DNA from 3 places in the Protofrankia sp. Cas3 genome. Region 3 is predicted to be linked to each of the others. Evidence: riboswitches for the same ligand, from Rfam matches in the RefSeq annotation. Region 3 holds a riboswitch; each other region holds the start of a gene.

Region 1 (5,938 bases), on a different contig from region 3:
CGCGCTGGCCGGTCTCGGCTTCGGGATGTCACGTTCGCTGGTCACCTTCATGGAGACCAGGACGTGGTGGCCGCATGTCAGTGGGCAGCCCCTGCCCGGGGTGCGGGAGGCGCTGCCATTCGTGGTCATCGTCGGGATCATGTTCGTGCGTGGCCGGAGCCTGCCGGTACGCGGTTCGGCGGCCCTCGCCCGACTGCCCTTCTCGCCCACTCCACGCGGTGCGGTGCCCCTGGCAACCGTCGCCGCCGCTGTCACCGCCATCGCCCTGTGCACGCTGAGTTTCGGCTGGCGGGGGGCCATCATCAACAGTCTCATCGGTGTCCTGCTGTCACTGTCGCTGGTGCTGCTGGTCGGCTTCGTCGGCCAGATCTCGTTGGGCCAGATGGCGATCGCCGGAGTCGCCGGTTTCGCGGTCAGCAAACTCGCCGACGGGGCGGGCATCCCGTTCCCGATCGCCCCACTGCTGGCCGCGCTGGTCGCCGCGGTCTTCGGAGCCGCCGCCGCGGTACCGGCGCTGCGCGTACGCGGCGTGAACCTGGCAGTGGTGACGCTGGCGGCCGCCGTCGCCATCGAGGAGCTGGTGTTCAAGAACGACTGGGTGGAGGGCAAGGGCGGCGCAGGCGCACCGGTAAGCTCGCCGGCCCTGTTCGGCCTGCGCTTCGGCCCTAACGATCCGTTCTTTCTCGGTGACGGGAAGCTGCCCAGCGCCGGATTCGGGCTGGCACTGCTGGTCATCGTGGTGCTGTTCGGCCTCGCCGTGTCCAACCTCCGGCGCGGTACGTCGGGCCTGCGCATGCTCGCCGTCCGCGGCAACGAGCGGGCGGCCGCCGCCGCCGGGGTGAACGTGGCGGCGACGAAAATCCTGGCCTTCGGGCTGTCGTCCTTCATTGCGGGAGTCGCCGGAGCGATGATCGGCTACCAGTACGGTTCGCTGACCGCGCCCACCTTCGACGTCTTCACCTCGCTCACCGTTCTGGCCTTCGCCTACCTCGGTGGTATCACCAGCGTGAGCGGTGCTGTGATCGGCGGGTTACTGGCCACCGGTGGGGTCGCCTTCTATACGACGCAGACCGTCTTCGGGGTCGGCAGCGAATTCTCGCTGCTGATCGGCGGCATCGGTCTGGTGCTGACCGCCGTCGGGAACCCGGAGGGAATCGCCGGAGCCCTGCGTGACACCGCCCGGACAGCCGACGGCCTGCTGCGCCGGCATCGGCCCGCGGCTGGGCCCCGGACGCGAGCTCGGACGCGACCGGCTGGCGATGCGGTCGTGGGAGGTGCCAAGTGACCCGATCGACCAGCGGGATCAGCCGTTCGGCGTCGACGCTCAGCGGTCCCGGCCGCACGGCTCCGGCGAACGCGGCGGCCTCCGCCGGGGCGCTGACAGTCGATGGGCTGACCGTACGGTACGGGGGTCTCACCGCCGTGGACGGTGTGAGCCTGACCGTCGAACCCGGCAGGCTGGTCGGTCTGATCGGCCCGAACGGAGCCGGCAAGACCACCCTCCTGGATGCCCTGACCGGCTTCACACCGATCAGCGGCGGCACCATGCGGTTCGGTGGGACCCGCCTGGACCGGATGGCGGCGCACCGGCGCGCGCGGTCCGGTCTCGGCCGCACCTGGCAGTCGGTGGAACTGTTCGACGAGCTGACGGTCGCGGAGAACCTGCGGGTCGCGGCCGAGCCCGCCCGCTGGTGGTCGTTTCTCGCCGACGCGGTACGGCCGGTCCGCCGCCAAGCGGACGCCGTCGCCGAGGCGCTGGCCGCGCTCGACCTCGGGTCGGTCGCTGACCGGCTGCCCACGGAGCTTTCGCACGGGCAGCGCAAGCTCGTCGGAGTCGCGCGGGCGCTGGCCACCCGGCCGTTTCTGGTCTGCCTGGACGAGCCGGCCGCCGGACTCGACACCGGCGAGAGCGCCCGGCTCGGCACGCAACTGCGCCGGCTGGCTGACGCCGGCCTGGGCATGTTGCTGGTCGACCACGACATGGGCCTCGTGCTCGGCACCTGCGACCTGGTCTACGTACTGGAGTTCGGAAAGATCATCGCTCGGGGCACGCCGGAAGAGATCCGCTCGGATGAGCGAGTGATCACAGCGTATCTCGGCACCCGATCCAGCCCGGAGGCCGGTACCGACCGGGACGCCGGGCAGCCGGCCGACTCGATCGAGCTGACCGATATAGCTGACATGACCAATATGACCGAAAACGAAGGGACGCCGTGACCGACGCCCTGCTCGACATCCGCCGTCTCGACGCCGGGTACCTCGGCATCCCGGTGGTGCACGGGCTCGACCTACGGGTCAACGCCGGTGAGATCGTCGCTCTGCTGGGTCCGAACGGCGCCGGCAAGACGACCACCTTGCTGACCATATCCGGTCTGCTACCGGTCATCGGCGGGACGATCGGGTTCCAGGGCCGTTCGATCGCCGGTGCCCGCCCGGACGTCCTCGCTCGACGCGGCCTCGCGCACGTCCCCGAGGACCGGGCACTGTTCATGGACCTGACCGTTCGGGAGAACCTGCGGCTCGCCGGTGGCCGTCGGGCCGCGCACACCGAGCGTGCTCTCGCCTACTTCCCGGCCCTGACGGACCTGCTGCGCCGCCCGGCCGGGCTGCTGTCCGGCGGGGAGCAGCAGATGCTCGCGCTCGGCCGGGCGCTGGCGACCGAACCGGCACTGCTCATGATCGACGAAATGAGCCTCGGCCTGGCGCCGGTCATCGTCGAGCGCCTGCTCCCCGTGCTGCGCCGGATCGTCGACGACACCGGCTGCGGGATTCTTCTCGTCGAGCAGCACGTGCCGATGGCACTCGAGATAGCGGACCGGGGCTACGTGCTCTCCCGGGGCCGGCTGCGGGTCGAGGGCACGGCCGACGAACTCGGCCAGCGCTATGATCTCGTCACGTCCAGCTATCTGGGCGAGGCTCCCGGCCCGGCCGGTGACCAGCCCGGCGCTGACAACGCCGGCACAGATCCGGCGCTCGTGGATACCCGATGCGCATCCGCCGGCCTTGAGTAGGCGGCCCCGCCGTCGGCGCCACCCGGTCGACCCGATTGTCCACAAAGCGCACCAAGCTCTGCGTCAAAATGTGGTTCCCATGTCACGGAAACGTTCCATCAATGCTGGCTGGTTAAAATGAACGCGCGCGCACGCGTATTAATGGTGATCGGTACCGAAATCAATGGTCGATGTTCGACTGTGCGCTTCTTCACCACCCCTTGCCGGCCGACCAGCGGTAGCCGATAGGGTTCCGCCGTGCCTTCGCAACGAGGGCGCGCATCGGACGAAACACGCCGAGTCCTGCCCCGTCCGATGATCGTCAAACCAACGGCAGGAGCGGGGGAACCACTTTCCGGGCGCCAGCGGGCGTCCTTGGGGTGAAGCCGCATGATGCGGCCGGGCATTTCCCAGCCCGAACCCGACAGCTCACCTCGTAGGCGTGGGGAAAGGGCATTTATATGTCCCGTTCGCGCGCCCGCCATCGCGGCAGCAGAGCAACCAGCAGATACACCCGCGCGCTCATCACCATTCCGGCACTCGCCGCCGCCGTCGGCGGTGTCGGCATTGGAATCTCGGGGCCCGCCAGCGCGGCACCGTCGGACGACCAGACGTTGTCGGCAATTGCTCAGTGCGAGTCCGGCGGCAACCCGACAATCGTCAATTCGATAGGCGCCGGCGGACTGTTCCAGTTCCTTCCCAGCACGTGGCAGTCAGTCGGCGGGACCGGTCTGCCGCAGAACGCCTCCGTTGCCGAGCAGTGGAACCGCGCCCGGATGCTGTACGCCCAGCAGGGCACGACGCCGTGGGTTTCATCGCAGTCGTGCTGGTCTGGAAAGGTCGACAGCGTCGCCAACACGGCTCCGACCGCCACACAGTCGCCGTCGGCGGGCTCGGTCGGGAGCGGCAGTGGGAGCGGGAGCGGAAACCCAGCCGACGACGCTCCCTCTGCCGCTAGCCACCACCGGCATTCATACTGGTCGCCCTGGTACCAGAGCACCCAGCCGACTGACGGCTAGACAACAGACGGAAAGGAAACCACCGGCACTCCGGTCGGGCGTCATCCGGCGCCCGACCGCTCGCCGGATTCCGCCACGAGCCGGTACGACTAGATCGCGCTACAAGACGCCGCCGGCATCCGCCGGATCGTCGCCGCGTGCGGGGGTTACGGGCCAGCCAGGCACGGACGGGTGCGTAACGTCCCTGCGGGTCACCGCCAGGAAGCTGACGAAACCGACGATCACAATCGCCAGAACCAGGCTGACCGGCCCGGTGCCCAGTTCAAGGCCACCGCGACCATGGGACACCCCCATCCAGTCGGCGAAGGAGGCACCGAGCGGTCGGGTCACGATGTAGGCAGACCAGAAGGCGAAAATCCCGTTCAGACCAGCCAGCCGGTAGGCCAGGGCCGGGACGGCCATCAGGACGGCAAACATCACACCCGAGGAGAAATAGCCCAGGTGCGCGGTTGTCGCGGTCATGTCTCCCAGGGCGGTACCGAGCGCGAACGTCGCCATGACCGTGGCCCAGTAGAACGCCTCACGACGACGGGTGTGGATACTGTGAATGGACAGGGTCTTCTCGCTCATATACCAGACCGTGAAGATGGCGGCCAGCGCGATCATGAAGAAGGCGGTTGACACGAGATACGGAATGCCAAATCCGACATGCAGGACATCGGCGGCCATCGTGCCGAACACACTGACCATGACAACGGCCGTCCAGTAGATCCAGACAACATATCGACGGACGTAGAACTGCAGCGCCAGCGCGGCCGCCAAGCACACGCCGGCGAGACCGACGGCAATCATCGGGCTGAGTTGGTGGGCCAGGTAATCCGACGTCGTCTCCCCCATGCCGGTGGTCAGCACCTTGGTGATCCAGAAGTACGCCGTCACTTCCGGGACCTTGCTCATTGCGCGTCGAGCACGGTCCCGAAGCACGTTCTGTTGGAGTTGACCTGTCGCCATGGTGGCAACGATGGCACAGCTATCCCCGCGCATCCCCAACCGGGTCGACGACCCCCGCGACGCCGCGTCCCCTATTGCCGGTCGCTCTTAGTCACCGTGTCCGGCTGACGGATGGTAACAAATCCGGCTGAGGTGGCGCAGACGGCTGCTCGGGTGGGGTGAGGATCGCCAGCTCGACCGCTGCGGCCACGGCGACGACGAACCCGATCGCAGCAAGCGGGAGGCAGCCCGGACGGACCTGGTCCCCCAACAGCGCAAACCCCATCGCGGCCGGGATGAGGGTTTCCGCCGCGCCCTGGCTGGCGGTGACAAGCGTCACCGAGCCGCGTTGCAACGCGGCTCCGAACGCACTCAACCCGAGCAGACCGTAGGCCAGTAGTGCCCAGGAAAGGGGGTCGGTGAGGATAGCGCCGAGGGTGTGATCGGCGTCCAACGCCCGTGCACACAGCGCGGTCCCGCCGAACGCCAGCCCCGACAGCGCTCCGAGCACCACAGCGGCGCGCTCTCCCCGCAGGGATCGGCCCGCCGCCGCGCTGGCGGCAACCAGGACGGGAACGAATAGCGCGATCACTATGGTCGCGATGGTGCCCACCGGACGCGGCGGCGCGGGCTGCGCGGTGAGAGCAAGAAGAATCAGGCCGACACCGAGCGCCGCCAGCGCGCGCAGTTGCGCCGGTCCCGGACGGCTGCGCAGGAACACCGCAGCCAGTACCGCGGTGACGCCGGCACTGCCGGCGAGAGTCGCCTGGACCGCGAACAGCGGCAGCGATCGCACCGCCACCAGTGATAGCAGCCAACCGACAAGGTCGAGTGCCAGCCCGATCAGGTAGGGCAGCTGTCGCGCGAGCCGTGGCAGCAGACGCGGATCGAGCGCGCCGGCGGTGACAAGCCGGCGCGCGCCCACCGACTGCAGCACCGAACCGGCCCCATAGCACACAGCACAACCAAAAGCGGACAGGTATGCAACAACAAACACCT
Region 2 (5,938 bases), on a different contig from region 3:
AGCGGCCGCGGCAACAGTGGCGACGGCGAGCGCCGTCACCGGCAGGGGCGACGGAAGGGTCACGGCCGGCCCGTCGAACGTCACCGGCCCCGCACGGCCGTCCGCTCCCGCGCTGTCCGCGCCGCCGAGTGCGCACCACGCCTCGCCGACCATGCGCACCACGGCTGCGGCGTCAGGATCGCCCGCCACGTCACGTCCACAAGCCATGGCCCATTATCCCACGCTATTCTGTCCAGAAGGTGGCGCCTGATCGTCAGCTGGCCGCTCGCAGCGCGGCGATCAGCCATTCCATTGATCATGAAGCCCGGCTGTCTCCGCGTACGCCGCGGTGATCATGGTCGCCAGTGCCATTCCAGCGGCCGATGTCGGGTCGATCCCCTCGGCATGGGCCTGCGCGCAGGGGGCGGCCAGCACCGTGTTGAAAGCTTCCCGCTGCCCTATGGTCGCTTCTTCGCTGACGTGTTGGGCCGCACCCCGCTGGGCCATGGTTCTGACCCGGGTGGTGAAATCCTGGTCCTGGATCAGGGTCACCAGTTCCACCCAGGCCTCGACCTGCTCGGGTCCGCGGGCAGTTCGGGGAACGAGGCTCCGATCAGCGTCTCGAACGTCCCGCCCGCTCGGATGTCTATGTAGATAGAGTTGTCCGATGACCGGGACCCGACGTTCCTCCCCGCAAACCGTAGCCGTGCTGCGGGCGCTGATCGCGACGCCGACGGTGTGGCGCTACGGCTATGAACTCGGGCAGGAGGTCGGTCTCAAGGCCGGCTCGCTCTACCCGATCCTGATCCGACTCGCCGACCGGGGCCTGCTGGAAACCTGCTGGGAACAGCGGTCCGACGAGCTCGCCGGACGCCCACCCCGCCACCTCTATCGGCTCACCGGCGCCGGCCGGGAACTGGCGAACCAGCTGGCCCCGGTCTCAGCGCCTGCCCCGATACCAGTGCCAGTGCCCGTGCCAGCGGAGCGCCACGCCCGTGGCGACCTGCGGACCGCGTGATGGGCGCCTTCGGTTGCGACCCGGCCGGCCGGTACCTCGACATCGCTGTCAGATTGCTTCCGGCGGCACGTCACGAATGGGGATGCGCGATGCGGGCCGAATTGGCCACCATTGACGGATCCGCCGAACGCTGGTGCTTTGCCCTGGGCTGTACCCGCGCAGCTCTACTACAGACCGTGAAGGCACAGAGAGCCTGGCGCCCGGTGGGCATAGCCGCAGCGATGGGCCTGGTGCTGGCCGGTGAGGTCGCGTTGTCCAGGGTGATCGGCCAGATCATCCCCGGGGTACTGGTCCTGACCCTGCTTGTCTGGCTCGGCGGCCGCCCGGGTTTCTTCGGCCCGGTCCGGGCGGAACGGGCGGCCCAGGTCGTACGCGTCAGCGGCTACACCCTGATGGGACTGGGTCTGTTGATCCTGGCGGTGGGAGACAGCACGGCTACATTCCTCCAGCCCGGCCCCAAGACCCCGATGTTCGTGTTTCTGCTGACGCTCTATACCGGGGTGTTTCTGGCAACGACCACGGGCCGCGCCGGTTTCGGTGGCCCGGGCCTTGGCGCTGGGGCCTGCGCGGGGCTCGTCGCGGGGCTGGCATCGTTCGCGGTGATGCCCTTCGAGCGAATCGGGCCGCCGTTGGCCGCAGGCCTTCCCTGGCACGGCAGTTGGCTGGCGCTGGTTACCATCGGTGCGCCCGCGGCGGCCGCGGTGTGGACCACCGGACGCACCGGTCGTGCCGATCAGGGCGTCATGGCGGCGCTGTGTGCCGGCACCTTCGCCGCGCTGCTCGTCGCGCTCCTCGGACTGAGCGCGATCGCGCTCTTCCCCGACCGGATACCCGACATCGTGGGCCCCGTGATGGTCCCCGGCACCAGCGCGGCGCAACGGCAGGCCGCGGACGCCACCGAAGCCGCCGACCCCTATATCGGCCTGCTGCTTTTCGGCGCGCTTCTCGCCGTGATCCTGTGGGTGATGGCCCGCCCGCCCAGCCGGGTCGGGGTGAAAAGCGCGCTGTTGACTCTGGTGGGCATCCCCCCGGTCGCCCTCGGCCTGTCCGCCCGGCACTTCCCCGGGGCGGCGGGCCTCGCTGCCGCCACCGCAATGGTGGTCCTGCTCGCTCTGGTCATGGCGGGACGCGCTCCCCTCCCGCTGACGATGGATTCATGCGTCGGACGCAGGTGACGAGGGGTAGTAACGGGCCTCGATCACGTTGTTGTCGAGATCTGCGAAGTAAAACGCCCGCGGCGCCATGCCACGCGCACCAAACGACTGCTCCATGGTTACCGGCACGCCGACGCCGTTGTCCGCCAACCGGCGGCGGAGGGCATCGAACTCCTCGCGGCCCATCGCGAGGCAGATGTGGTTGACAGGATGGCCAGCGGTTCGGTCGGCTCCTGGGACGGCGTTGACAGCGGCGGCGGCAGCCCGCGGCATCAGGTCGATGATGGACTCGGTCGACACCCGCACGCTCGGGAACGGCGCCGCCCCCGCGCGAAACTCCTCCGCCCGTACCGGTGGGAGCCCGACCACGCGCTGGTAGAAGTCCAGCGACCGCAGTGGGTCCGCCACCCACAGGACGACATGATCAAGATGTACGTCCATGAGGACCTCCACCGTCTGGCCGGCCGCGGACGATGCGATGCCGTCCGAATCGAATGTGACGCACGTCACCACCGTGCCGGCTGCCATCAGCTTGAGTCTCCACCTACTGGAACCTGGATCGTGGCGGTTCATGGAGGGACACGCGACCGACCGGCTGATCACGATCGGGCGGCTCTCGGAACTGACCGGGGTGCCGGTACGCACCATCCGGTTCTACGCCGACGAGCATCTGGTCGAGCCGGTTGCGCGCAGCAACGCCGGTTACCGATTGTACGACGCGATGGCGGTGGCCCGCCTCGAGCTGGTGCGCACCTTGCGTGACCTGGGCATCGACCTTCCGACCGTCGCGAAGGTACTCGCGCAGGAGATCACGGTGGCCGAGGTGGCAGGTGCGCATGCCGAGGCGCTCGGCGCACAGGTCAGGGTGCTGCGGCTACGGCAGGCAGTGCTACGGGCGGTCGCGGTCCGCGGATCCGACTGGGAGGAGATGGAACTGATGCACCGACTGGCGAAACTCGATGCGGCGGAACGCACACGGATTCTGGACGGCTTTCTCGACACCGTGTTCAAGGGTCTTGACGGCAATGGCCTGGACGGTGGCAGCGGAGCCGGTGGGAAATTCGAGACGATGATCCGAGCCTCATTTCCCGAGCTGCCCGAGGACCCGACCGGCGAGCAGGTCGAGGCCTGGGTGGAACTGGTGACATTGATCCAGGATGAGGATTTCACCGCCCGGGTCAGGACCATGGCGCAACGGGGCGCGGCCAAGCACGTCAGCGAAGAAGCGACCATCCGACACCAGGAGGCCTTCAACACCGTTCTGGCGAGCCGGGCCACGCAGGCATACACCGAGGGGATCGACCCGGTCTCCACCGACGGCACGGCGCTGGCGGCCGCGATCGCCGCGTCGTACGCGCAGACGACCGGGAACCGTGACACCTCGGCGTGGCGGGCAACACTCATAGACGATCTTGAAACGTTCACCGACCGACGGGTCTACCGGTTCTGGGAACTCGTTGCGCTCGTCAGCGGCGACACGCCGACGGTGGCGGTTGCCAGCCCGATGATCGAGGCGCTGGAGTGGCTGATCACCGCGCTACAGACGGCCGGATGATCATAGTTGTTCCTCGACCGCTGAATCGAGCAATACCCTCGCCGGGTCGATCTCGGAGCTGGCATCGTGTGGGGGATGTCAGGGGATGACGACGGTCAACCGGTTCTGGTCCGGGAGCTGCGGGTCGCTGCGTACGCGGTCTGCATCCACGAAGGGAAGATCCTTCTTGCGCGCTTCGTCGGCACGGGCGGGAAGTTCTGGACTCTACCCGGAGGCGGCATCGATCACGGCGAGGATCCGCTGGCCGCGGCAGTACGTGAAGTCGAGGAGGAAACCGGGTACGACGTCGTGATCGAATCGCTGCTGGGTGTGGACTCGATGCGCAGATGTTTTCCGCGCGGCACCGGCGGCACAGTCGACCATCACACCGTGCGGATCATCTACACGGCCCGGGTGGTCGGCGGCGTGCTTCGGCATGAGATTGGCGGTTCCACCGACCAGGCCGCCTGGATCGATGTCGATCAGATCGACACCCTCGAGCGGGTTGATCTCATCGACATCGCGTTGGAGCTTGAGCGGACCAGACCGCCGTACGGCCAGGCGGCTGGAAAACATTCCTGACCGGCAACGCGACCGGCCGGGGGGAGATCCCATTTGGCAGAATCTCCCCCCGGGCGCCGTCGAGACCGCTTAAAACCGCCGGGCGTGCGAGAAGAACATGATCGCACGCCCTTTGGCCGTCGAGACCGCTTGAGGCCGCCGGGCGTGCGAGAAGAACATGATCGCACGCCCTTTGGCCGTCGAGCCTGTTAGGCCTTTCCGGCCCAGCAGTGCTTCGAGGCGTACCAGGGGCTGGTGCCCTGCTGCGCGTACAGCATCCGCGCACGCATCCACTGCTCGGAGGCGCTGGCATTCTGCGGCAGGCCGGACCCGCCGACACCGTGCCAGGTACCGGGCAGGAACTGGAACAGTCCGCCGGCGCCGATCGAGTTGACAACGCTCGGGTTGCCACCGGATTCGCACTTCGAAATGGCGGCCAGCGCCCCGTCCGCGGACGGGGCCGCACTTGCCGGCTGCGACAGCGCGACGCTGCCTCCGCCGATGGCGGCAACAAGTGCCGGCACAGCGATCAATACCCGGGCCCGTGCTTTGATTCGACTGATTCCACGGTCGCCGGAACGTACGTTGGACATGTAGATGTCCTTCCCCACGCCTGCGAGGTGAGCTGTCGGATTCGGGCTGGGAGTGCCCGGCCGCGATGTGCGGCTTCACCCCGAGGACGCCTGACGTCGACGTCCGAAAGTGGTTCCCCCGTTCCTGCCACCGGTCTGGTTTTCATCGGACGGGGGCAGGATTCGGCGTGCCGTCCGACGCGTGCCTTCCTCTCGAAGGCACGGCGAAGACCATACGTGCAACGACGGCCCAGAATGCAAGGTTACGTGAAGAGGCACACAGTCCGTATCCGATGTTGATAGCAGCTACGGCTGCCGGTAACGTGCGCGTACTCGCGCTCATCCCTACTGTGGCCTCGTCCCGCCGGCGATATTGTGACGGGGCTGCCACCTGTCGGGTAAAGCCCCGCCTTACGCGGTACGTGGGCAGGCGGATCGACTGCGTGGCTATCCGGCGGTGATTGTACGACGGCGCCGGAAAACCCGGTGTCGACGGCGCCGTGTATCGTGTCGGCAATATGCACAATGGATGTCCGACCGCAGCGCTGCCACGGCCCACAGGAGGCCCGACCCGCGAGAGACACGGGCCCGGACAACTGGGGAATCCCGACATATCGCTGGCCAGGCCCGCTGCGAGGCAACGGCGCGGGCCTGGCCAGCGATGACCAATGCGCCAATGGGGTGGACGGTGTGGCTGTCAGCCCATCGTCCGACTGCGGCGGCGGCGGACGATCCTGCGGCCGGCGACCATCACGACGATGGCGGCTACCGCCGACGCAGCGGGAACGGCGGACGGGGGGTTGGCTATCCCGCCCTCACCCGCCGAGACAGCACCCTTGGGCACCGGCATCGTTGTGGCCCCCGACCCGGACGCCGATGCGGTGGTGCCGGTACCGCCGGTGCTACTGCTGCCTGTGCCTGTGCCGGACACGACCTGGTACCGGGTCAGCATGCCGGCGGTGATGTGCTCGTTCACGTGGCAGTGAAAAAGCCAGATGCCGACGTTGTCGGGTACCATGTCGGCCACTGCCATGGTACCGGGGAGCAGCGGAACGGTATCCATCCGCATTCCGCCCACGACCGCGTCGTTGCCGTGCCAGTGCGGGGTGTGCAGGTCCTG
Region 3 (12,287 bases):
CCAGGCTGGCCCGGCGATCGGTGGGGTCGGTGGCGCGTTCCACCAGGCCCTCGGCTGCCAGCGCGGCTACCTGGCGGCTCACCGTTGAGATGTCGAGAGCGAACACCGCACCGAGGGTCGTCAGCCGTAGCGCACCGTGATCGTACAGGTGGCTGAGCAGGAGATAGGCGGATCGGTCGAGGGCCGCTCCGGACTCGTCCGTGATGGCTGTGCGGAACCGCTCGGCCCGGCGGCCGAGCACGGCCAGCTCATGTTCGATCTTCTCAAGCGCCTGGTGATCGAGTGTCTGTTCATCGTCCACGTCGGCCTCATCCCTACGCCGTGTCCGCCGCCGGTGGCGTCACAGAACCTTGTGGATACACCATTGGGACGAACCAGGTGGCGCCGGGTCACCGTAGCGGATCTCCGGGTCCCCGGGTCGGCCGCCGGGGTACGGGCCAGATCGCCGGTGCGGTGCCCGACTCGTGCACGCCACACGGCGAATCTGCCGAATCGGGCGGCGTCTGTGTGGTTCGGTTGGCTCGTGGTATCGAATCCGCTCAAAGTCGGGAAAGCGTTGTGGACCAAGAACCGTCGACGGACGCTGATCGTCGTAGCCGTGGTCGTGGTTGCCCTCGCCTATACGTACCGCTCACCCACGGTGAAGACCGAGCGCGCCGCGATTCCGGCGGGCTACGCGTCGGCAGGCCGTGAGCTTGCGGTACATGCCGCCCCTAAGCCCAGGCAGCCGGTGCCGTTGGTCCTCGTTCTAGCTGACGACGGCAGCGACATGGCGGCGATCGAGAAGGCCAGCAACGCGTCGGCGCTTGCAGATCGCCAGAAGTTCGCCCTGGTGTACCCGGAGGCGGTGGCCAGCAGCTGGCAGGTCAACGGCCCGGATGTGCAGTACCTGCGGGACGTGGTCCGCTACGTCGCTCAGGAGCGATCGAACATCGACATGTCCCGGATCTACATCTGGGGCGGGGGAGAAGGCGGTCGCATGGCCCTTACGGTCGCCTGCAGCTCGCTTGACTCCGCGCAGAAGCCACTGTTTGCGGTGGTCGGGGCGGTGAACACGGTCGGACCGGCGCCCGCGTGCCCTTCGCAGGTTCATGTCAAGCTTCTGCCCCAGAAATGGGACGAAGCCACGACCGCTGCTTTGTGGACGTTTTCGAAAGATATCAGGGGCTAGAGCGACCGAAGGTCGCGCGCTGATGGCTCGTTTCGCGCGGCTGGTGGTTCCAGGATCTCCAGAGATCCTGGAACCACCAGCTCTGTCTCTGGGCACGCTTCGTGTCATCACCGGATTGACTTCCCGCCGGCCGGCTCAGCCGGGGGGGTGGCGCGGCCGGCCGGCGGGAGTTCTGGACTCCCGCCGGCCGAGCGCACTGTGGGGGGGGTTCAGTGCGCAAGGCCAGCGGAAGCCCGCGTTCCGCCGGGCATTACGAGCCGGGGGGGTTGGCTCGCTCCGACCAGCGGAAGTCCTTGGAGACATCCAGTTGTGGTTTGGGGCCGCCAGATCAGCGCCGATTTCGACAGCACCGACCTGGCGGCGAGGTTCACGCGTAACCGGAGGGGGAGGACACGCGGAACCCGATTGTGTTTTGAAGGAGCGTTAACCGTTTCACATGACCGGGATGGAAGCTGCTGTCGCCGGTACCGACGTACGAGCCGACCTACCAGGCTCCTTGGCCCCCGAGAGGGCGTTGGGACTGTGATTGCACGCTAGCTGACGCGGCCAACCGAGTACGACGTGGTCCAGATAGCCTCGAGTTTGACAACGTCACCTGATTTTGGGGCTACCCACATCTTGCCATCACCGGCGTAGATGCCCATGTGGTAAATGTTACCAGGTGCACCGAAGAAAATCAGGTCGCCGGGCTGTTTGTTGTACTGCGATACTCGGGTCGTTGCCTCGTATTGAGCTTCCGCCGTACGAGGAAGGCTGCGCCCCAGCTGTTTGAAGACATACTGAACCAGGCCGGAGCAGTCGAATGCGTAAGGTCCCTCTGCACCGTACACGTAGGGCTTACCGGCCTGTTGTGCCGCCAGATAAATAGCCCGTAGACCGAGGGAGCCTGCGGATATCGTTGCATCGATCGTACTCGGTGATATCGTGCTGGCCCCGCTGGAGCCGGATGCCTGAAGAACGCTACGAGCCACCGATAGAGGCGCCTGTGCCGGGACTGCCGGGGCTGGACCAGGCATCACAGTCATCGTACCGATGTTCGAGGAGTGCGCCGACTGCAGGGCGTCGGTGCCGTCGAAGATAGCCGTGATCTGTGTCGTGGTGAGAATCTTGGCTGTGTAGCTGGCGAAGCCCTGTTCGTTGGTGTACAGGTGCTTGAATGTCGCCCAGCCGTCAGGCAGCTTCACCTGAACCTTGATGAGCTGGTTCGGCAGCGGCGCGTGGGTCGTTCCGTCCTCGAGGGCGAAGCCCATGTCGATGGGCTGGTCGGCCTGCACGGAGACGTCCGGATTGGTGACCTTCAGCGCGACAGCCGACTTCGGGTGCAGGTCGGCCTGATCGATCACCTGGCTTGTGATGGAGCCGGGGCCGACCGAGGTGGCCGGGTTGATGACCGACGTGCGCAGGCCTGCGAGGGAGGCCTGGCTTCCGAACTGCGATCCTAGCGTGATCCGCGAGCTGACCGAGGTTTCGTCCATACCGGTGTCGGTCGGGGCGCAGCCGGCGAGCGCGACACCGGACACGGCAACCGTGCCGGTTGTCATCGCGGCTACCGCGGCCCGGGCTCGGACGCGACTTGTTCCCGACGGTGGAGCCGGCGCGCGGTGCCTGCCACGGGCTGAGCGCCCGGTCATGTCGGCAGGCGGTCGCAGAGACGACGTCGTTGCCGATCTCGTTGGCGACTTTGTCGGCAACGACGAATATGACCATGTTGCCGGATCAAGCTGCACATCGGGCGCAGACAAGGCTGTGATCCTTCCCGTTCGCCTGCGAGGTGAGCTGTCGGGTTCGGGCTGGGCTGCCCGGTGGGCCGTGCGACCGTCGCACAGCTCGCTTAACCCCTAGGACTGCACCGCGGCTCGGTGTCGTCCGGTGGAGGATGGGTCCCCCGCTCCTGCCCTGGTGACGACTCGGAGGGGACACCGGGACCGTGGGCAGGATTCGGCGTTCGGCCCGGTGTTGTCGTGACGTCGGGGTGAGACTAGTTCAAAAGGATGGTGCCAGTAAACACTAGTCCCTCACAACTACGGCGAGTGCTCACAGAAGTGACCATATCGGCTCCTCCCATCCTCCATGCCGACCAGCTCGCCGCCATGCCCTGACCTGTTGGTCCGGGCGGCAGGCCGCCTGGCTGAGGCGCCCGATGCCGTGACCCACAGGATGCGGAAGATGACATTACGCCATAGCGACGGCAGTCTGGCGGCGGGGGGCACTCGAGCGCCGATAGTTATCTTTCGTTGCCATGTAGTAGTGAAAATTGTCGCCTTGGTAGAGTCATCCGATCACGGATAGTGTCGATCGCTATGAGATGTCTCGCTCCTACATCCCGTGGGGGCGCATCCCGCGTGAGCCATACGGCCCGGGGCTGTGACGGCCCGGGGCTGTGGCGGCCCGGGGTCAGTGGCGGCGGGCGCGGGTCGCGCGGCGGGAGAGCAGGCCGGCGGTCTCCAGGACGTGCAGTTCGACCGCGAGTTGGTGAACCTCGGCAGGCAGGGAGCGGTAATGGCCGGACAGGGCTTCGACGGCGGCCTGCGCGCGGTCCGCGAGATCGTCCAGGGCCCGCTGATGAGTGCGCATCTGCGCCCGCTCATCCTGAATCGCGCGGACCGTGTCCTCCTGCCATCGCCGGGTACGCATCAGGTGCTCGCTGGCGTCCGCGGCCTGGCGCTCAGCATCCTCCAGCCGCCCGAGGAGCTGATCAAGTTGGTCCAACCTTGTTACCAGCTCCGCGATAAGATCATTGCGAACCGGGTACGTCGGTTTGGTCATCGGACCGCGTCGTGCACGTCGTGGGCCATGTCACGGATGTCGTCCCGTGTGCTGAGACACGTCAGGTCGTGGGCGCGGCGGGGGATGTGACCGTTGTCATGCAGGTCCGTTGCAAGGGTCAGCACGGGGTGTGATCGCAGTCCTAGCCGTCTGCCGTTGGCCGGCCGCTGGGACGGCGGTTGACGGTGGGTTCCCGCGCGAAGGGCCGACACAGCCGATTACGGTAGCCGACGCCGTGGTCTTCGTGAATCCCGTCGTCGGGTGATATATCGGAACTGCATAGTCGGAAATAGCTATCAAAGCGAGACGGTAGTCCTGATGGGTCGCCGTCCTCAGGAGGGGTAGGACCGAACGGGAGGACGGCAGGGCGCTCCGGTGGTATCCACCCAGCGGCCGGGCGTGACCCGCAGCACCCCTGGTGATAGTCCGAACGGGTGATACCCACGCCCTGCGATGGCCGCACGGCGGGGCCTGGTAGGTCCGTAATCCACCTGGATTTGCCCGGTTCGGGGCACCGATCTACTCTCGCCTCTCCGGGGCAGCCGGTACCCCGACTCAGGTTGCCCGGGGCCTGTGGCCGGGCGAGCGGTATCATGATCGTACGACCTTCGGCCAGCGGCTTTCCTCTTCACCGTACCGGGTTCACGGGTGAGGCGGTCGGTTGCAGTGACCTGATCCCGGTGATTCAACGGGCGTAATAGACTACACCATCGGCTTGATGCGTGGTCGTTGTTGTATGGTTCTTGTCGCCTGGGTTTTTTATTTGTGATTACAGCCAGCCGTTGCGCTTGAAGGACCGATACAGCGCGAAGCAGATCGTCGCCATCAGACAGAGAACGGCTGGGTATCCCCAGGCCTGCCGCAGCTCCGGCATATGATCGAAATTCATTCCGTAGATGCCGGCGACCGCCGTCGGAACCGCGGCGATGGCGACCCAGGCGCTGATACGGCGCATGTCCTCGTTCTGCGCGATGGTCACCTGCGTCAGGGTTGCCTGGATGATCGACGACAGCAGTTCATCGAATCGCGCTATTCGCTCGGTGACCAGTTCGAGGTGGTCGGCTACATCACGGAAGTACTCCTGAATCCGCGGTGGGATCCTGCCGACGCCCGGCTCGGTGAGCGCCCGCACCGGAGCGGCAAGTGGCGTGACGGCGTGTTTGAGCTCAAGCACCTCGCGTTTGAGCTGGTAGACCTTGCTGGCGTCGGGGCGGGTCGAGCGGCGGAAGACCGAGCCCTCGATGGTGTCGATGTCGACTTCGATCTTTTCGGTGACGACCAGGTAATCATCGACAATCTGGTCGCAGATGGCGTGGAGGACGGCCGACGGTCCTAGGCGTAGCATTTCTGGTTGTTTCTCCAACCGGCTGCGCAGCGCTTGGAGCCCGCCATGTTCACCATGCCGGACCGTGACGATGAAGTCCCGTCCGAGAAATACCATCACCTCGCCGGTGTGGACGATTTCCGATGTCGCGGTCAGCTCCTCGTGTTCCACGTAACAGGCGGTCTTGAGGACAACGAAAAGCGTCTCCCCGTATCGTTCCAGCTTCGGCCGTTGGTGGGCGGTGACGGCGTCCTCGACGGCGAGGGGATGCAGGCTGTAGACATCGGCGATATTGGACAGATCCGCCGCACTCGGTTCGTAAAGGCCGAGCCAGGCGAAACCACCGCGGTGGTGGTCCCGGGCGACGCGCAGGGCATCGGTGTGGTGGATAGGTTGCGGGTCGCGAGCGCCGTCCCGGTAGACGTGGCAGGCGACCACCCGGCCGGTTGGTGTCGAAGGGTCCTCAGGGCGGGTGCGGCGCCGTTTGGGGACCATTCGGACCAGGGATACTGGTCTGGCCAGGGCGCCCGCCAGCCATCCCGCCGGGGTCGACGGATGGCTGGCTGCATGCGGTGCGGACGGGTACCGCCTGTCCTGCCGATCGCCGGTGTCGTCATCGACATGCTCGTCGCTCACTTCCGGTTCCTTCCGTTGATGGTCCTGCCGGTCGCCAGGTCTGTCGGTCTGGCCTCTTCTGGTGCCGGGTGTTTCGAGCGGGCTTAGAGCGCCCGGCAAGAGGGGCGTGCCGTGCCGTGCCGTGGCAGCGCCAGTGGCGTGCCAGTGGCGTGGCGGCACCGGGGCACGCACCTCGCCGCAGCGCTACCCTTCCATCGCTGCGCGATGCACGGGTACCCCGGCTCGTCGGTCGACACCCACCACCAGGGTGGCCCCTCCTCGCACCTCGCGATCCCACCCGCCCCAGCCCCACTCCTTGACCCACGCCCCTACTGCCAGGCGTTCTTAACGATGTGAATCTGATGCTCCTGCCACAACACCAGATTCACATCGTTCCCGAAGAGCGCCCGGTAACAGGGGCGCGGCCTCGCGGGGCCGGGGCACGCACCTTGCGTTGGTGTCGTCGGGTGAATAGCGGAGCTGAAACGTTGAGCGTACAGTTTGACTGATGACCGTCGACGGTCGACCGTAGCGTGCCGAATTCGCTGCTGTCGGCTCGGTCGTCGCACCGTGGAAGTACGCAGGCGTGGGGGTGGCGATGACGTCCACAACGGGGCCGGGATCCACAACGGGGCCGGGATCCGCGACGGGGCCGGGAGATGGACGACCAGTCAGGGATCCCGGGGTCGGCGAACGGAATGATCCGAGCGAGACGTCCCTCCTTGAGATGATCAGCGCCTCCCATGACGATGCGACGCAGCTTGTCAAGCTGACCTTCACCGAAGCGGCGACCTCCGGGGACCCCAGACGCGCATTGCGGGCTGCCGATACCGCGGTTGCGGCGATCAGTGCACATATGTACTCGGTGCAGACCTCGATTTACCCGGTGGCGCGCCGCCGCCTCCCGGACAGCCGGCCGCGTATCGCGGAGCTGTGTGCCCAGGGGCGGGAAACCTCGTCGGTGCTACGTGGCATCTCCCAGCACATCCAGGGCGACGTGCACCGGCCGGGCGAGTCGATGGGAACGCTGCGCGAGCGCTTGGCCGAGCTCGAGGAGCAGCACATCGCCGCTGAGGACATTCTGGTCGCCGACCTCGAGAAGACACTTTCCCCGGACGAGCGTCGCCGGCTCATCATGTCGTTCCGACGGGCGATGCGGCGGGCGCCCACCCGCCCCCACCCGTACATTCCCCGCTCCGCTGTGGTTGGAGGCCTCGTCCTGCGGCTTGCCGGGAGCTGGGATCATGTCCTCGACACCATGGATGCCCGGGTTGCCGCGGGTGGACGGATCCGGGCACCAGCGCCGGCGGGACTGTGGGGCTGGTACCTGCTCGGACGTCCGACTCCGGCTCCGGCTCCGACTCCGACTCCGGACACTGCCAGCATCGCCAGCACTGATGTCTCCTCTGGTGCCTCTGGTGCCGCCAGCACCGACGCTGGTGGCATCGCCGGTCGGCGGCAGGTCCCTCGTGGCGCCCAGGCGGCCGGGGTCGGAGGGCACGGGCCGCGAGGGCGACGGCGACCGCGTCGGTAGCCACCGAGATGATGGCGAGGTCCTAGGATTACGCGTATGGGACGTGCCCGTGTGCAGCGTGTGACCCTTGCGGATCTTCTGGATGAGGTCGGTCCGGCACAGGCCACCTTGTGCGACGGTTGGACGGCGCATGATCTTGTCGCTCATCTGGTGACTCGGGACCGGGTGCCGTACGCGCTGCCTGGCTTGGCGATAAACTGGTTGCACGGTGTGACGGTGGCGGCGGAGCGGTCCACGATGCGCGGCGACACCTATCCGAACCTGGTGGAAATTTTCCGTGGCGGCCCGCCGTGGTGGCATCCAGGCCGTGTCGGACCGGTTGACGATGCCACGAACCTGGTCGAGTTCTTCGTCCATCATGAGGACGTTCGGCGGGCCAGACCCGGATGGGAGCGACCCCTGCTTGACGCGGGGACGCAGCTGGCGTTGTGGAGATCGTTTCAACTGTTCGGTCGGGCCGCCTACCGGCGGTCCGCCGTCGGAGTGATCGCCGAGCGTGCTGACGGCCCGGGGCGGGTTGTGCTGCGGCGTGGTGCCGGTAACGTGACCCTCGTCGGTGACCCGGCCGAACTCCTCCTGTTCGCCTTCGGTCGCCGTGACCACGCCGTTGTCGACATTCACGGCGACAACGGCGTGGTCACGGCGTTCGCCGAAGACCGGGTCAGCCTGTGAGTGGGTAGCCGCTCATCGTAGCGGCGGCAACGTCGTCACCACAGCGATGCGTAGGCCTGGGCGCTGCTGGGCTCTTCAACTGGGCCGGTCAGGGAGGAATGGACGTTGCCCGGATCCGAATTGCTGAAATATGCCTCGTACGACACGACATCGGCGTTGGCGACGAACGTGTCGTGCATTTTCCGGATGTAGAGGGGGTTGTCTCCGCCGGACTGCCCAGCCCTTCCGGCACCGGTGTCGTGGGTGCCGACGAGCCCCCATTCCGGCACGGAGAACTTCTTGCCGTGCGCGCGGGCAAACTTGATCACAGAGCAGAGTCCTTCGGCTTCGTCGCACTGGGTGTTCCAGGAGTTCTCGTCTGTACTTGCCGGCCACATGTCAAAGGTGTCGATGCCGATGACATCGACGTATGCGTCACCCGGGTAGAAATCGAAGGCGCCGTCGGTGTGCGAGTTCAGCGTCCAGTCGATCCGGGCCTGGGCATCTGTCTGCCGGATGGCACCGACCACCTGCTGGAAGCAGCCGACCCATGACCCCGGTTTGTTCGACGCAGACCAGGGGAACCAGTCGCCGTTGAATTCCCAGGCAAGCCGGACGATGCTGTTCGCGCGGCCCTGACCGATCAGCCACCGGCCGAACTCCTGCCAGTGCGAGTTGTACGCTCCCGACGCGCAGGCGCCGATGTCGCCGCCGGAGTCGGGGAAGAACGGCTGACTGATCACCCAGGTGCCGGCGAAGCCGGCGAACTTCTCGGGGTCCGAGCCGAGCCATGGGTGCGTTATCGTTTCCCAGCTTGACCGGTCGGCAAAGGTGACGACCACGTCAACCGGCCGGCCACGAAAGGCAGCCCACTGGTTCGCCTCCGCCAGAGTGCCCGCGGCGACGCCGCTGGTCCATCCGCCGGACAGGGGGCCGTCGCCGGGAACTGTGGCTCCGCCGGGAACTGTGGCTCCGCCGGGAACTGTCGATCCGCCGGGCGCCACGGCGGTCACGGCGGCTGATCGGACGGTGGCGGCGACCTGTGGCGGTCCGGCGTAGGTGCTGCTGCTGGCGGCCGGCGCGTGGCCAGGGCCGCCGTTCGGGTCGTCGTTGCCGACTCCGGCCGTCGGGATGGACGCGCCGGCGACCGGCGTGGCGGACGGCCCGGACGTGGTCGCCAGCGTTGCATTCCCGACACCATCACCTCTGATCGGGGCGACGTGACAGCCAAGGCTCGTGGCAGCGACCGCGAGAGCACCCAGGCCGGCGAGCCAGACCCGGCCACGGATCGACACCACCTTCTTGGCTGCCGCTGTCGGGCCCAACCGGGGTGGCGCTGCCGTGCGGGGTGCGAGCGTGCGCCTACTTTCCGCTGCGACCTGGACGAGTTCTTGCTGGTCCGTTGTCGATTTTGCCGCATTGGCAGATGTTGTTTTTTGCAGTGGGTAACGTGTTTCATCAGTGGTTTTTCTGTGTTTCACAGTTGACTCCCTCCGCGTGACGGGGCTGTCTCGCGACCCTGGACGTCGCCGAAGTGGACGTCGCCGCACGACATGTGGGCCTCGCAGATAGGGAAATGTTCCGGGCGACGGGCTTCAGCAGGCCTGGCGTGGGCCTGCGGCAGCAAAGTCATCATCGGATGATGAGGCTACACGGACCCGCTTCAGCACCCGCCAGATGGGCATACCAGCAGGTCAAGGAGTTATTGATCAGACTTCTGCATGGACGGCAACCTGTCGCAGTCCGTCGTCTATTGTGTTTCTGTTGTCTATCAAGAGTTCTTTGATCAACTGTTAGTTGATATTAACAATCGTCGTTGTCTAGGGCCGTGCTCTCGACCGCGTGTCGGCCGTGGCGAACTCGGTGGCCACGGCCGACGAACGCCTCGTCCACGAGCTCGGCCAGGTCCGTGCTGCTGCAGGCGGTCAGGCACGCTGCGTGGGCAGGTTCGTACCCGGTCCGCGTGACGCCGGCGATGAGTGAGGGTCGCCGGTCGCCGGTCGCCGGTCGCCGGTCGCCGGTCGCCGGTCGCCGGTCGCCGGTCGCCGGGCCGGCGCCTGTGGCCAAGCCAGGCCAATGATCCTTATCTCATGGTCGGCACGTCCGGGGATGGTGATCCGTGCCGTCAAGCTGATCTGTAGGGATGCAGTGTAGGCCACAGTGGGGATCCCTTTTTGATCATTAGATACTTGGTATCATCAACTATACTGAGTTTCATCCGCTGCGCGTCGCTTAAAAGGGGGCTATCCGCTATGACGGCTGCGGTGGATGTAAGGCGTTCGTCGTCCGTGACCTTCGCGGCTCTCGGCATGTCAGCGCTGACCTTCTCGTTGCTGCAGACGATGATCGCGCCCGCGTTGCCGACGATCCGGGCGGAGTTCGGTTCGAGCCAGGCCGGTATTGCGTGGATCATGACGGCCTACCTGCTCAGCGCATCCGTGGCGACCCCGATCCTCGGGCGTCTCGGGGACGTCTACGGCAAGAAGCGGCTGCTTGTCGGCATGCTCGCGGTGCTTGCTATCGGAACGGTGACCGCCGCGCTCGCAACATCCCTGACCGTGATGCTCATCGCCAGGGTCATCCAGGGGGTGGGTGGGGCGATCTTTCCGCTTGCGTTCGGGATCATCAGGGACGAGTTCCCACCGGAGAAGGTCGGCGGCGCGATCGGTGTCGTGTCCGCCGTGCTCGGCGTGGGCTCGGGAACCGGAACGGTCATTTCCGGACCGATCAGTAGCCACCTGGGCTATCACTGGCTGTTCTGGCTACCGGCGATCGCCATTGCCATCGCATTTGTGGTGACCGTGCTGTGCGTTCCGGAGTCGCCCATCCGCGTGGCTGGGAAGGTGTCAGTCGGTGGCGCGTTGCTGCTTGCGGCGTGGCTTGTCGTTCTGCTGCTCGGAATCAGTCAGGGACCCCGGTGGGGATGGGGATCCAGTTCGGTCTTTGGTCTTTTTGCGCTGGCGGGGCTGCTTATCGTCGTCTGGATCACCGTTGAGAGCCGCAGCGCCCAGCCGCTTGTGGATATGCGAATGATGCGGATTCCCACCGTGTACCGGACGAATATCACTGCGATCCTGTTCGGTTTTACGATGTTCTCGATGATGGTGTTCGTCCCGCAGTTTGTGGAAACCCCTCCGTCGGCGGGCTACGGATTCGGTGCGAGCATCACCCAGGCCGGCCTCTTCATGCTGCCGTGCAGTATCTTCATGCTGGTCGCCGGCATATTCGCCAGCCGTCTCGGAGTGAGGTTCGGCGCGAAGGTACCGCTGGTCATGGGCACCCTGATCGCGGCTGCCGCCACCTGCGTCCTCGCGTTCGCGCACAGTGAGAGTTACATGATCTACATCGCGACTTCATTGATGGGTATCGGTATCGGTCTGGGGTTCGCGTCGATGTCACACCTTGTGGTTGTAGCGGTTCGCCCCGATCAGACCGGGATTGCGTCCGGAATGAACGCCAACATCCGGACGATCGGCGGCTCGATCGGCACCACCGTTATCGCCACCGTCATCACAGCCGGGGTGGGCATTGGAACACTGCCGCATGAAAGCGGTTACACGAATGCATTCGCGCTGATGGCCGTCGGATTCGGTGTGGCCGCGGTTGCCGCCGCCTCGCTTCCCGACATCCGGCTGTCGGCGGCGACCGAGGCCGTCGCAGTGGTCGAGTCGGGACGGACAGTCGTCGACTCTGTGCCGCAGCCGCGAAGCAGCCGCAGCTCCGCGGCGGTGCAGGGCAAACTGTAGTCCCCGGGAGTTCATGGGAGCCGGACGACCTGGGCCGCGTAGGCGAGGCCCGCGCCGAAACCGATGAGCAGTGCGAGGCCACCGGAAGGGACCATTCCGCTTGCGAGAACCTCGTCCATCGCGAGCGGAATCGACGCCCCGGAGGTGTTTCCATGGATCGCGACGTCGCGGGCGACGGTCACCGTGTCGGGCAGGGCAAGTACCTTGCACAGCATGTTGATAATGCGGATGTTGGCCTGATGAGGAATGAAGGCGGCGAGTTCCGCTGCGTCGACCCCGGCCACCTCGAGAGCCGCCCGCGCGACGGGCGCCATCTGCCACGAGGCCCACCGATATACCTGCTGACCCGCCATCCGCATTGTCGGCCAGGGCAGCTCGGGGTTGTCGCGCCATTCCAGATACGAGTGATCGTGCCCGATTGCGTCTCGGCCCGAGGGATCAGAACCCCACACGACGGGCCCGATGCCGGTTGTCTCCGAC

Evidence for each region. Region 3 has a riboswitch for cyclic di-AMP ahead of U9983_RS22210 (C40 family peptidase). Riboswitches for the same ligand answer to the same signal wherever they lie in the genome.
Region 1: another riboswitch for cyclic di-AMP. It lies ahead of U9983_RS25780 (transglycosylase family protein); the one in region 3 lies ahead of U9983_RS22210 (C40 family peptidase).
Region 2: another riboswitch for cyclic di-AMP. It lies ahead of U9983_RS11305 (transglycosylase family protein); the one in region 3 lies ahead of U9983_RS22210 (C40 family peptidase).

What each region holds. Positions count from the first base shown of each region.
Region 1 covers NZ_CAUVXP010000228.1:464-6,401, forward strand. The annotation lists partial or broken gene U9983_RS25765 (ABC transporter permease) at 1-1,285, shown strand, start outside; gene U9983_RS25770 (ABC transporter ATP-binding protein) at 1,282-2,217, shown strand; gene U9983_RS25775 (ABC transporter ATP-binding protein) at 2,214-3,011, shown strand; cyclic di-AMP (ydaO/yuaA leader) riboswitch at 3,275-3,447, shown strand; gene U9983_RS25780 (transglycosylase family protein) at 3,452-4,009, shown strand; gene U9983_RS25785 (hypothetical protein) at 4,109-4,960, opposite strand; gene U9983_RS25790 (hypothetical protein) at 5,052-5,876, opposite strand.
Region 2 covers NZ_CAUVXP010000047.1:3,470-9,407, forward strand. The annotation lists gene U9983_RS11270 (CoA transferase) at 1-189, opposite strand, end outside; gene U9983_RS11275 (hypothetical protein) at 280-540, opposite strand; gene U9983_RS11280 (PadR family transcriptional regulator) at 647-997, shown strand; gene U9983_RS11285 (hypothetical protein) at 997-2,172, shown strand; gene U9983_RS11290 (VOC family protein) at 2,152-2,592, opposite strand; gene U9983_RS11295 (MerR family transcriptional regulator) at 2,591-3,706, shown strand; gene U9983_RS11300 (NUDIX hydrolase) at 3,782-4,267, shown strand; gene U9983_RS11305 (transglycosylase family protein) at 4,456-4,839, opposite strand; cyclic di-AMP (ydaO/yuaA leader) riboswitch at 4,842-5,017, opposite strand; gene U9983_RS11310 (multicopper oxidase domain-containing protein) at 5,516-5,938, opposite strand, start outside.
Region 3 covers NZ_CAUVXP010000153.1:250-12,536, reverse strand. The annotation lists gene U9983_RS22220 (MarR family winged helix-turn-helix transcriptional regulator) at 1-301, opposite strand, end outside; gene U9983_RS22215 (plasmid partitioning protein) at 599-1,171, shown strand; gene U9983_RS22210 (C40 family peptidase) at 1,705-2,712, opposite strand; cyclic di-AMP (ydaO/yuaA leader) riboswitch at 2,919-3,089, opposite strand; gene U9983_RS22205 (hypothetical protein) at 3,566-3,937, opposite strand; gene U9983_RS22200 (magnesium and cobalt transport protein CorA) at 4,707-5,897, opposite strand; gene U9983_RS22195 (hemerythrin domain-containing protein) at 6,604-7,410, shown strand; gene U9983_RS22190 (TIGR03085 family metal-binding protein) at 7,462-8,082, shown strand; gene U9983_RS22185 (glycoside hydrolase family 26 protein) at 8,118-9,356, opposite strand; gene U9983_RS22180 (MFS transporter) at 10,314-11,807, shown strand; partial or broken gene U9983_RS22175 (beta-ketoacyl-ACP synthase 3) at 11,819-12,287, opposite strand, start outside.